3 regions of the Aeromonas sp. FDAARGOS 1414 genome follow, and region 3 is predicted to be linked to each of the others. Evidence: predicted binding sites of a transcription regulator. Region 3 holds the regulator's gene; each other region holds the start of a gene.
The links. The regulator sigma-54, encoded in region 3, starts transcription at its own class of promoters, with help from an activator protein. The targets are predictions, from matches to a motif close to TGGCACNGTTTTNGCTT.
Positions count from the first base shown of each region.

Region 1: the regulator sigma-54 is predicted to act here: its motif matches at 1,248-1,264, upstream of glnA (glutamate--ammonia ligase).
Region 2: the regulator sigma-54 is predicted to act here: its motif matches at 1,624-1,640, upstream of flgA (flagellar basal body P-ring formation chaperone FlgA).

Region 1 is NZ_CP077210.1:3,437,007-3,440,283, forward strand. Features, by position in the region: gene typA (translational GTPase TypA) at 1-969, opposite strand, end outside; gene glnA (glutamate--ammonia ligase) at 1,321-2,730, shown strand; gene I6L44_RS15545 (DUF4124 domain-containing protein) at 2,846-3,277, shown strand, end outside.
Region 2 is NZ_CP077210.1:2,040,629-2,043,905, forward strand. Features, by position in the region: gene I6L44_RS08950 (protein-glutamate O-methyltransferase CheR) at 1-672, opposite strand, end outside; gene I6L44_RS08955 (chemotaxis protein CheV) at 692-1,603, opposite strand; gene flgA (flagellar basal body P-ring formation chaperone FlgA) at 1,748-2,431, shown strand; gene flgM (flagellar biosynthesis anti-sigma factor FlgM) at 2,524-2,844, shown strand; gene I6L44_RS08970 (flagella synthesis protein FlgN) at 2,841-3,257, shown strand.
Region 3 is NZ_CP077210.1:3,287,090-3,290,366, forward strand. Features, by position in the region: gene ptsN (PTS IIA-like nitrogen regulatory protein PtsN) at 1-305, opposite strand, end outside; gene hpf (ribosome hibernation promoting factor) at 308-595, opposite strand; gene I6L44_RS14770 (RNA polymerase factor sigma-54) at 616-2,055, opposite strand; gene lptB (LPS export ABC transporter ATP-binding protein) at 2,121-2,846, opposite strand; gene lptA (lipopolysaccharide transport periplasmic protein LptA) at 2,850-3,277, opposite strand, start outside.

The DNA of each region.
Region 1 (3,277 bases), 150 kb from region 3:
GCCCTCTTTACCGGCGAACGGTGAAGTGTTGACCTGGAAGGTCATGTTCACGGTCGGCTCGTCAACGGAGAGCGGCGGCAGGGCCTCAACGGCACCGTTGTCACAGATGGTGTCGGAGATTTTCAGCTCGCCCAGACCGGTGATAGCGATGATGTCACCCGCTTGCGCGTCGGCAACTTCAGTACGGGACAGACCCAGGTAACCCAGCACCTGACCGACTTTACCATTACGGGTCTTGCCGTCAGCACCAACGATGGTGACTTGCTGGTTGGTCTTGACGCGACCACGGGTGATACGGCCGATACCGATAACGCCCACGTAGGAGTTGTAGTCCAGCTGGGAGATCTGCATCTGGAAACCACCTTCGGCATCAGCCTTCGGCGCTTCAACGTTGTCAACGATGGCCTGGAACAGCGGCTCCATGTTTTCGGACTCGACGTCCTGATCCATGGTGGCCCAACCGTTCAGTGCAGAGGCGTAAACAACTTTGAAATCCAGCTGTTCGTCAGTCGCGCCCAGGTTGTCGAACAGGTCGAATACCTGATCCATTACCCAGTCAGGACGAGCACCCGGACGGTCAACCTTGTTGATGACCACGATCGGCTTCAGACCCTGAGCGAACGCTTTCTGGGTCACGAAACGGGTTTGCGGCATCGGGCCGTCTACGGCGTCAACCAGCAGCAGCACGGAGTCAACCATGGACAGTACGCGCTCTACTTCACCACCGAAGTCGGCGTGACCCGGGGTATCAACGATGTTGATGCGGTAGTCATTCCAGCGGATCGCAGTGTTCTTGGCGAGAATGGTGATGCCACGTTCCCGTTCCAGATCATTGGAGTCCATGATCCGTTCCTGGCCTTCCGTGGAGCGGTCCAGGGTGCCGGACTGCTGCAGCAGCTTATCAACCAGAGTCGTTTTGCCGTGGTCAACGTGCGCAATAATCGCAATATTGCGTAAATTCTCTAACATTCTCGCCTCAATCACCGGGTAAAATTGGGCGCTAATTGTACTCTTGCCTTTGTGATCTGCCTAGCAGAATTGCAGTACATTCGCGCATAACAACAGATCTGGATCATAGACCTCTCTGACAAACCCTGCTTAGATGGGCGGTGACCGTATTTCGCGCACCATTACAGTGCACCAAAACGATCCACCATCGCACTAAATTGATGCAACGCGAGTCGAGATCGCCTGATTTTGGGGAGCCTCTTCAGCGAGATTGCCCTGAAATCAAGCTGTCACAAACTTGGCACGATACTGGCTTGTGTGAATACGACGACGCATTCACCCAGAGAGTTTTAACACCGGAGGTTACTTAGCATGTCAGCCCAGAACGTTTTGGCCCTGATCCAGGAACACGAAGTCAAGTTTGTTGATCTGCGCTTTACCGACACCAAGGGTAAAGAGCAGCATGTATCCATCCCTGCTCACCAGGTTGATGAAGATTTCTTCGAAGACGGCAAGATGTTCGATGGTTCCTCCATCGGCGGCTGGAAGGGCATCAACGAATCCGACATGGTACTGATGCCGGACGCAGCCTCCGCCAAGCTGGACCCGTTCACCGAAGAGACCACCCTGAACATCGTTTGTGACGTACTGGAGCCTGCCACCATGCAGGGCTACGACCGCGATCCGCGCTCCATCGCCAAGCGTGCAGAAGATTTCCTGAAGTCCAGCGGCATCGCTGACACCGTGCTGTTCGGGCCGGAGCCGGAATTCTTCATGTTCGACAACATCACCTTCTCCAACACCATGGGCCACAGCTTCGTGAAAATCGAATCTGAAGAAGCCGCATGGAACTCCGGCACTGCCTATGAGCATGGCAACAAGGGTCACCGTCCGTTCGTGAAAGGCGGTTACTTCCCGGTTGCACCGGTCGACTCCTCCCAGGATATCCGTGCCGCCATGTGTCTGGTGCTGGAAGAGATGGGCCAGGTCGTTGAAGCTCACCACCACGAAGTGGCCACTGCCGGTCAGAACGAGATCGCTACCCGCTTCAACACTCTTACGCTGAAAGCAGATGAAGTACAGGTACTGAAGTACGTGATCCACAACGTGGCCCACGCCTACAACAAGACCGTCACCTTCATGCCGAAACCCATGTTCGGTGACAACGGCTCCGGCATGCACTGCCACCAGTCTCTGGCCAAGAACGGCGTCAACCTGTTCGCCGGGGACCTGTATGGCGGTCTGTCCGAGATGGCGCTGCACTACATTGGCGGTATCATCAAGCACGCCAAGGCCATCAACGCCTTCGCCAACCCGACCACCAACTCCTACAAGCGTCTGGTTCCGGGTTATGAAGCCCCTGTCATGCTGGCTTACTCTGCCCGCAACCGTTCTGCCTCCATCCGTATCCCGGTGGTACCGAGCCCGAAAGCTCGTCGTATCGAAGTGCGCTTCCCGGATCCGGCTGCCAACCCGTACCTGGCCTTCGCTGCCCAGCTGATGGCCGGTCTGGACGGTATCATCAACAAGATCCATCCGGGCGATGCCATGGACAAGAACTTGTACGACCTGCCGCCGGAAGAGGCTGCAGAAGTACCGACCGTTGCCGGCTCTCTGGACGAAGCACTGGCTGCTCTTGATGCTGACCGCGAGTTCCTGACCCGTGGCGGCGTGTTCAGCGATGACTTCATCAACTCCTATCTGGAACTGAAACAGCAGGATGTTGACCGTGTGCGCATGACCCCGCACCCGCTGGAGTTCGAACTGTACTACTCCGTCTAAGTCGCAGCAGACAGCCCATTTAGATTGGGGCAGCTTGCCGAATCGTGACAAAACCCGCCAGATGGCGGGTTTTTTCTCTGATAGGATTAAGCAAGATACCGTCAAGGAGAGATGGATGAACAAGATACATGGCATAGGAGCAATTACCCTCCTGTTACTGACCTCATTCAGTACTCATGCGGCCAAGGTCTACTCCTGGGTCGATGGCAATGGCATTACCCACTACACGGATGCCCCTCCTCCCGGCAAAAACGTAAAGGAGGTGGATCTGCGGGCTGCTCCCCTGCTGGGTAGCGCCCCCAGCTCGGTACAGGTAGACAACTTCAACAGCCTGACTGGCGCCGATGCCAAGAAGGAGCAGGAGGCGGCCAAACTGGTGATCGAGCTGCTCTCCCCTGAACAGGGCAGCACCCTGCGCGACAACACAGGCAATATCGTCTTTCAGGGTCAAATCAGCCCCAAACCGCCAACCCAGTATGATGTGCGCCTGACCCTGGATGGCAAGGCTGCCCCCATCGTCAGCAACAGCCTCTCTATCCGGGTCGAA
Region 2 (3,277 bases), 1.2 Mb from region 3:
TGCAAAGTAGATAAGCACGTTACGGCAAAAAATGATGTCAAATTTACCGAGCAGACTATAACTCTCCAGCAGATTGAGCGGCCGAAAGGTGGTCAATTTTCTGACTCGCTCTACCACCCGCATTTTGTTGTCACCATAGGGCTCAAAAAACATCTTCTTGCGCTCTGGCGACAATCCGCGTGCCAAAGCCAGACTGTCATATACCCCTTCCTTGCACTGATTCAGCATGGTAGTCGATATGTCTGTCCCGACAATCTGCACTCCACCGGGCAAGGTACCCGGCTTCTTCATCTGCTGCTCCAGCGCCGTCATGGCGATAGAATATGGCTCCTGTCCCGAAGATGAGGCAGCAGACCAAATCTTGACAGGGCGACCACTTTTGCCCAATTCAGGAAAAATCTTGTCGGTCAGCAGCTGGAACGGATATGTATCACGAAACCAGAGGGTCTCGTTAGTGGTCATCGCATCAACAACCGCCATTTTCAGGTCACGCTCTCGTACACTCATTGCACGGGTGACCAGTTCAGACAGACTCTCGATGCCAAACTGTGCCATCAAAGGTGAAAGACGGCTCTTCACCAGATACTGTTTGTTATCACCCAGCACGATCCCGCTCTGAACCGCAAGAAAGTTGCTGAACTGTTTGTATAAGTCATCCGAAAGTGTCTTCATGCAGCTGTTCTTCTTTAAATTAGAGTGCGTTTTGTACGGCTTTGGCCAATTCATCAGGCTGGAACTTGGCAATAAAGTTGTTTGCACCAACTTTTTGCACCATAGCCTGGTTAAATACACCACTGAGCGAGGTATGCAGAATAACATGCAAATCTTTGAGATTGGGATTATTCCGGATCTCGGCAGTGAATGTATAGCCATCCATCTCGGGCATTTCGATATCGGAAATCACCAGCGCAATCTGATCCTTGATAGGGCCATTTTTGGTCATCTCCAGCAGCATGTTCAATGCTTCGCGGCCATCTTTTGCCAGCACGCATTCAACTCCGATCGCCTCCAGCGCACGCTGTACCTGTTTGCGCGCAACCGAAGAGTCGTCAGCAACCAATACGGGACGTCCCAAGGTCGGATGCTCGACACTGGCCTCCACCAGCTCCTGGCTGACCTCAGTAGAAACCGGAGATATTTCGTTGAGAATACGTTCAACGTCGAGGATCTCGACCAACTCGCCATCAACCTCGGTAACCGCCGTCATATAGTTGATGCGACCAGCCCCCTTGGGGGGAGGAAGGATAGATTCCCAGTTCATATTGATGATGCGCTCGACCGAGTGCACCAAAAAACCCTGAATGGAGCGGTTGTACTCGGAGATGATAATGAAGCACTTGCTCAAATCTTCAATGGGGCGCTTGCCCATTGCCATGCTGAGATCGATGACCGAGATAGTCTGGCCACGAATATGAGCCACTCCGCGAATACAGGAGTTCAACTTGGGCATCACGGTCAAGGGGGGGCACTGCAACACTTCACGCACTTTGAATACGTTGATGCCAAATCTTTGACGTCCATTGAGACGAAACAACAACAATTCCAGCCGGTTTTGCCCCACTAGCTGGGTACGTTGGTTGACCGAGTCCAGGATACTGGCCATAAACACTCCCTAAAAACGCTTGGCATTAATCATGCATGCGTGATGGATTGCGTCAGACTATCGATGTGACAACAAACAGATTCTGAAGCAATCATAGTTAAATATGGTGATATGCGTGAACAACTTATCGACCGACGAGCGAAAATGATTAACCGACTTTTACTCATCAGCCTCTTTTTTGGCAGCATATCCTCGAGCCATGCCTCGGATGTCACAACCTATCTGAGAGAGCAGGCACAAGAGTTCGTTTATGGTCAACTCGATCTGCCGCTGGATGCCAGAGCAGAGGTCACTGCCGCGACCCTTGATGAGAGACTCCCGCTAACCCGTTGCGATGATCTGTTGACCATCAGCTTGCCAGCAAAAATGGAAATTCGTCGTAATACAACTGTTTACATGAAGTGTGAGGAAGAAAAACCCTGGGATGTCTACTTACCGGTAAGGGTCAGTATTCAAAAACCCTTTGTTACTGTCACCGACCCCATTGCCAAAGGGGATCTGCTGAATGAAAGCAAGCTGGTAGTGGCGTTTCAGGATCAAACCCTGATCCGTGGTGACTATCTGACCAACCCGGCCCCTTTGATTGGGGTACGCAGCAAGCGGGAGATCAAACCGGGACAGCCCATCCGCTTGAGCCAGGTTTGCGTGATATGTAAAGGGGATCAGGTCACCCTGACAGCCGAAAACAGCAACTTCCAGATCAAAACCATGGCCCGAGCCTTGCAAGATGGCAGTTTCGGAGAGATCATCAAACTCGTCAATATTCGCTCCGGCAAAACGGTGGAAGGTAAAGTCACAGCAGTCGGTGCCGCATCAGTCACTTTTTGATATCTGGAGCCTGACAATTTTTTTTCTAAAGTTTTGACCTGCCGCACCGATAAACAGGTAAGCAAATCTTAAAGCAGACGAAGGTAACTAAAATGGCCATCAACAATATCAACAACTTGGCGAATAATCGGTTGCAAAATACCGCTAATAGCCAAGGGACAGGCAGCAAGTCAGTCACCTCATCGCCCGAAAACAAAGCGACCACTGTCAAGCTGGACTCCGTCTCCTTGACCAGTGAGGCGCAACAATTGCAAAAAATGCAACAGAACCTCAATACCGCCTCAACCGGCAACGAGAGCAAGGTTGAACGACTGAAAAAAGCCGTCGCGAGTGGCGAATATCAGGTTAACAGCGACGCTGTAGCCAAGAAGATGTTCAGTTTCGAGGCCAATCTGGACAAAGTTCTGGGATGATGGACTTACCTTCGTTACTGCACACCCAAGATGATTACCTTAGCCAGATGCAAGGCATTCTGGAAGAGGAGTTCAGCTTGCTCGAGCAGCATCAGGCACTGGCCCTGCCTGCACTGACCGAGCGCAAACAGCAATTGCTTGCTGCGATAGAAACTCTGGACAAGACACTGGCAGAGATGCCGGAACTGGCACTGCAGCTAGCAGCCTATCCCGACGAGATGGCGCAGCTTCGTGCAAAACTGGATGCCTGCCAGGCACAAAATGATATCAACGGTCGCTTGCTTGAATTGAGCATCGTCTCCAACCGTCGTCTGGCAACCTTTCTGAGTCAGTTGCGTGATCGCAACAGCCTGACCTATGACGCCAAAGGCAATACTCGCTCTGGCACCCGCTCCTACGGTATCAAGGCCTGACATCTCTTATCAGGCCTTGC
Region 3 (3,277 bases):
AAGGCAAACAGCAGGTCAACCGGTTGATTGTCGATGGAGTCGAAAGGAATAGGGTCGGCAAAGGTCATCAGGATCGCGGTTGGCGGGAACTCATCGTCAATGCGACCGTGGGGGATCGCAATACCGGCACCGATCCCGGTACTACCCATTTTTTCACGGGCCAGCAAGCATTCAAACAGCGCCTGACGGGAGGTGCCAAGGCGTTCGGCGGCCAGCTCGCTGATGATTTCGAGGGCGCGTTTCTTGCTGGTACAAGGGACTGCACTCTTGGTGCAGTCCCGACTCAGTATGTGTTCAAGTTGCATGGTTATTTTTTATTTAACTTATCTTTGTGCTTGATGATCTGCCTGTCCAGCTTGTCGAGCAAGGTGTCTATCGCAGCATACATATCGGCATGTTCAGAGTTGGCAAACACTTCGCCACCGCTGACGTGCAATTTGGCTTCCGCTATCTGGTTCAGTTTTTCCACGCTAAGCACCACATGAACATTGTTGATGTGGTCGAAATGACGCTCGAGTTTGGCAAATTTGTTATTCACATAATCACGCAGAGCTTCGGTGATCTCGACATGGTGTCCGGTCAGGTTAATTTGCATAACATCATCCTTTTGTTTGCCTAAACCAGGCGTTTGCGCTGATTGGAAGGTGGGATAAACAAGGATTCGCGATACTTAGCGATCGTGCGTCTCGCCACCATAATACCCTGTTCGGCCAGCAAATCCGCGATCTTGCTATCACTTAACGGCTTGGCAGGATTCTCTGCCGTGACCAGCTTCTTGATGAGCGCGCGAATTGCGGTCGATGAGCACTCTCCTCCTCCTTCGGTGTTCACATGGCTGGAGAAAAAAAACTTCAATTCGAAGATACCACGGGGGGTATGCATGTACTTCTGGGTCGTCACCCGGGAGATGGTCGACTCATGCATCTCCACCGCTTCGGCGATGTCATTGAGCACCATCGGCTTCATCGCCTCTTCACCATACTCGAAAAAGCCCTGTTGCTGCTCGACAATGCAACTGGCCACTTTCAGCAGGGTGTCATTGCGACTTTCCAGGCTCTTGATGAACCACTTGGCTTCCTGCAAATGGGAGCGAATAAACTGGGTGTCGGTGCTGCTGCGGGCGTTGCGGGCCATGGCGGCATAAGTCTCGTTGACCCGGATGCGGGGGGCGGAGTCGGGATTGAGCTCGACCACCCACTTGCTGCCCTTCTTGACAACGGAGACGTCGGGGATCACGTACTGGGAGTCGCTCTGGATGATGCCATTGCCGGGGCGCGGCTCCAGCAGCTGGATCAAATCCAGCACCTCCTTGAGGTCGCTCTCCTTGAGTTTTGTCTTGCGGGCGAGGGTGCGGTAATCCCGGTTGCCGAGCAGCTCCATGTGCTCGAGGATCACCTCCTTGGCCTCGTTGAGCCAGGGGGTCTGCGGGTCATACTGATCCAGCTGGATCAGCAAACACTCCTGCACAGAACGGGCAGCAATACCGACCGGATCGAAGTGCTGCACCCGCTTGAGTACCGCCTCGACCTCATCGAGCTCCACCTCTACGTCATCGCTGGTGACGGCTGCCTGGATATCCTCCAGCGCAACGGTCAGATAACCGGATTCGTCGATGGCATCGATAATGGCGAGCGCGATGGCAGCATCCACATCGCTGAACGGTGTGAGCCGCATCTGCCACAGCAGATAATCCTGCAGGTTTTCGGTGGTTTCACCCTGATAGACGCTATCTTCCCCATCGTGGATGGGGCCCGCGCTCTGGGCGGTGCCGGCAGAGTAAACCTCGTCCCAGGTGGTATCCACCGGCAACTCATCCGGCATCTGCTCCTGAGCCATGGCATCGCTGGAATCCAGCTGGCTGGCATCGACCGGCGCTTCCGGACTGGTCTCTTGCGCCTCGCTCTCTTCCTGCTCCAGCAGAGGGTTGTTTTCGAGCGCTTGCTGAATTTCCTGCTGAAGTTCCAGAGTGGAGAGCTGGAGCAGACGAATCGCTTGTTGTAATTGCGGCGTCATGGTCAGGGACTGACCGAGACGCAACTGTAATGTCGGCTTCATCTACGTCGGGATATCCTTATGTTCAGCGAGGCACTCGTCAAAGGAAATGAAGGCATGCCCCCTTACTATAGACTGAATTGATCGCCCAAATAGACGCGCTTGACCTGCTCATCGGCAAGGATGTCAGCCGGTGCACCTTCGGCAATCATCTTGCCGTGGCTGACGATATAGGCCTTCTCACATACGTCCAGAGTCTCTCTGACGTTGTGGTCGGTAATCAAGACGCCAAGGCCCCTATCTTTCAGATGCTGAATGATCTTCTTGATGTCTATCACAGAAATCGGGTCAACCCCTGCAAAGGGTTCATCCAGCAGAATAAAACGCGGCTCGGCCGCCAGCGCACGGGCGATCTCGACCCGGCGACGCTCACCACCGGAGAGGCTCTGACCCAGGTTGTCGCGAATGTGGGTGATATTGAACTCTTCCAGCAGTTGCTGAACCTTGTCTTCACGCTCTTCACGGCTCAACCCCTTGCGGGTCTGCATCACGCCCATCAGGTTGTCGAACACCGACAGGCGACGGAAGATGGAGGCCTCCTGCGGCAGGTAACCGATGCCGTTACGCGCCCGCACATGCATGGGCTGCAGGCTGATGTCCTGATCGTCGATGGTGATGAGACCGGCATCGCGCTGCACCAGCCCCACGATCATGTAGAAGGAGGTGGTCTTGCCCGCCCCGTTGGGGCCGAGCAGGCCGACAATCTGGCCGGTGCCCACTTCCAGGCTGACGTCACTCACCACCATGCGGCGCTTGTAGCTCTTCTGCAGACCCACTGCTTTTAACACTGCCATGGCTTATTTTCCCTGCTTCTTCTGGTCGGCGGGCTTATCGAAATTCTCTACCTGATCCGGCAGGAATACAGTTTTGACCCGCTGGCTCGGGCTCTTGCTCTCGGCGATCATCTTCTGTTTGACGATGTCGTAGCGGATCAGATCGCCATTGACCTGGCTATCTTCCTGCTTGAGCTGACCGTTGCCGGTGATGGTCACCAGACGATTCTTCAGCTCGTAGCGGATGGTATTGCCGTGGGCATTGACCGGCTTGCCGTTATCCAAGATCTGGAAGAAGGTGGCGGGCTTGCCGTAGGCAGTCATCACCTCGGCCCCTTTCTCGCCGGAACGGGTCACTACCACCTTGTCAGCCTTGATCCGGATGGTGCCCTGATTGATGGTCACATCCTCTTCGAAGGTGATGCGGTTGTCCTGCATCTCGGCCACCTGTT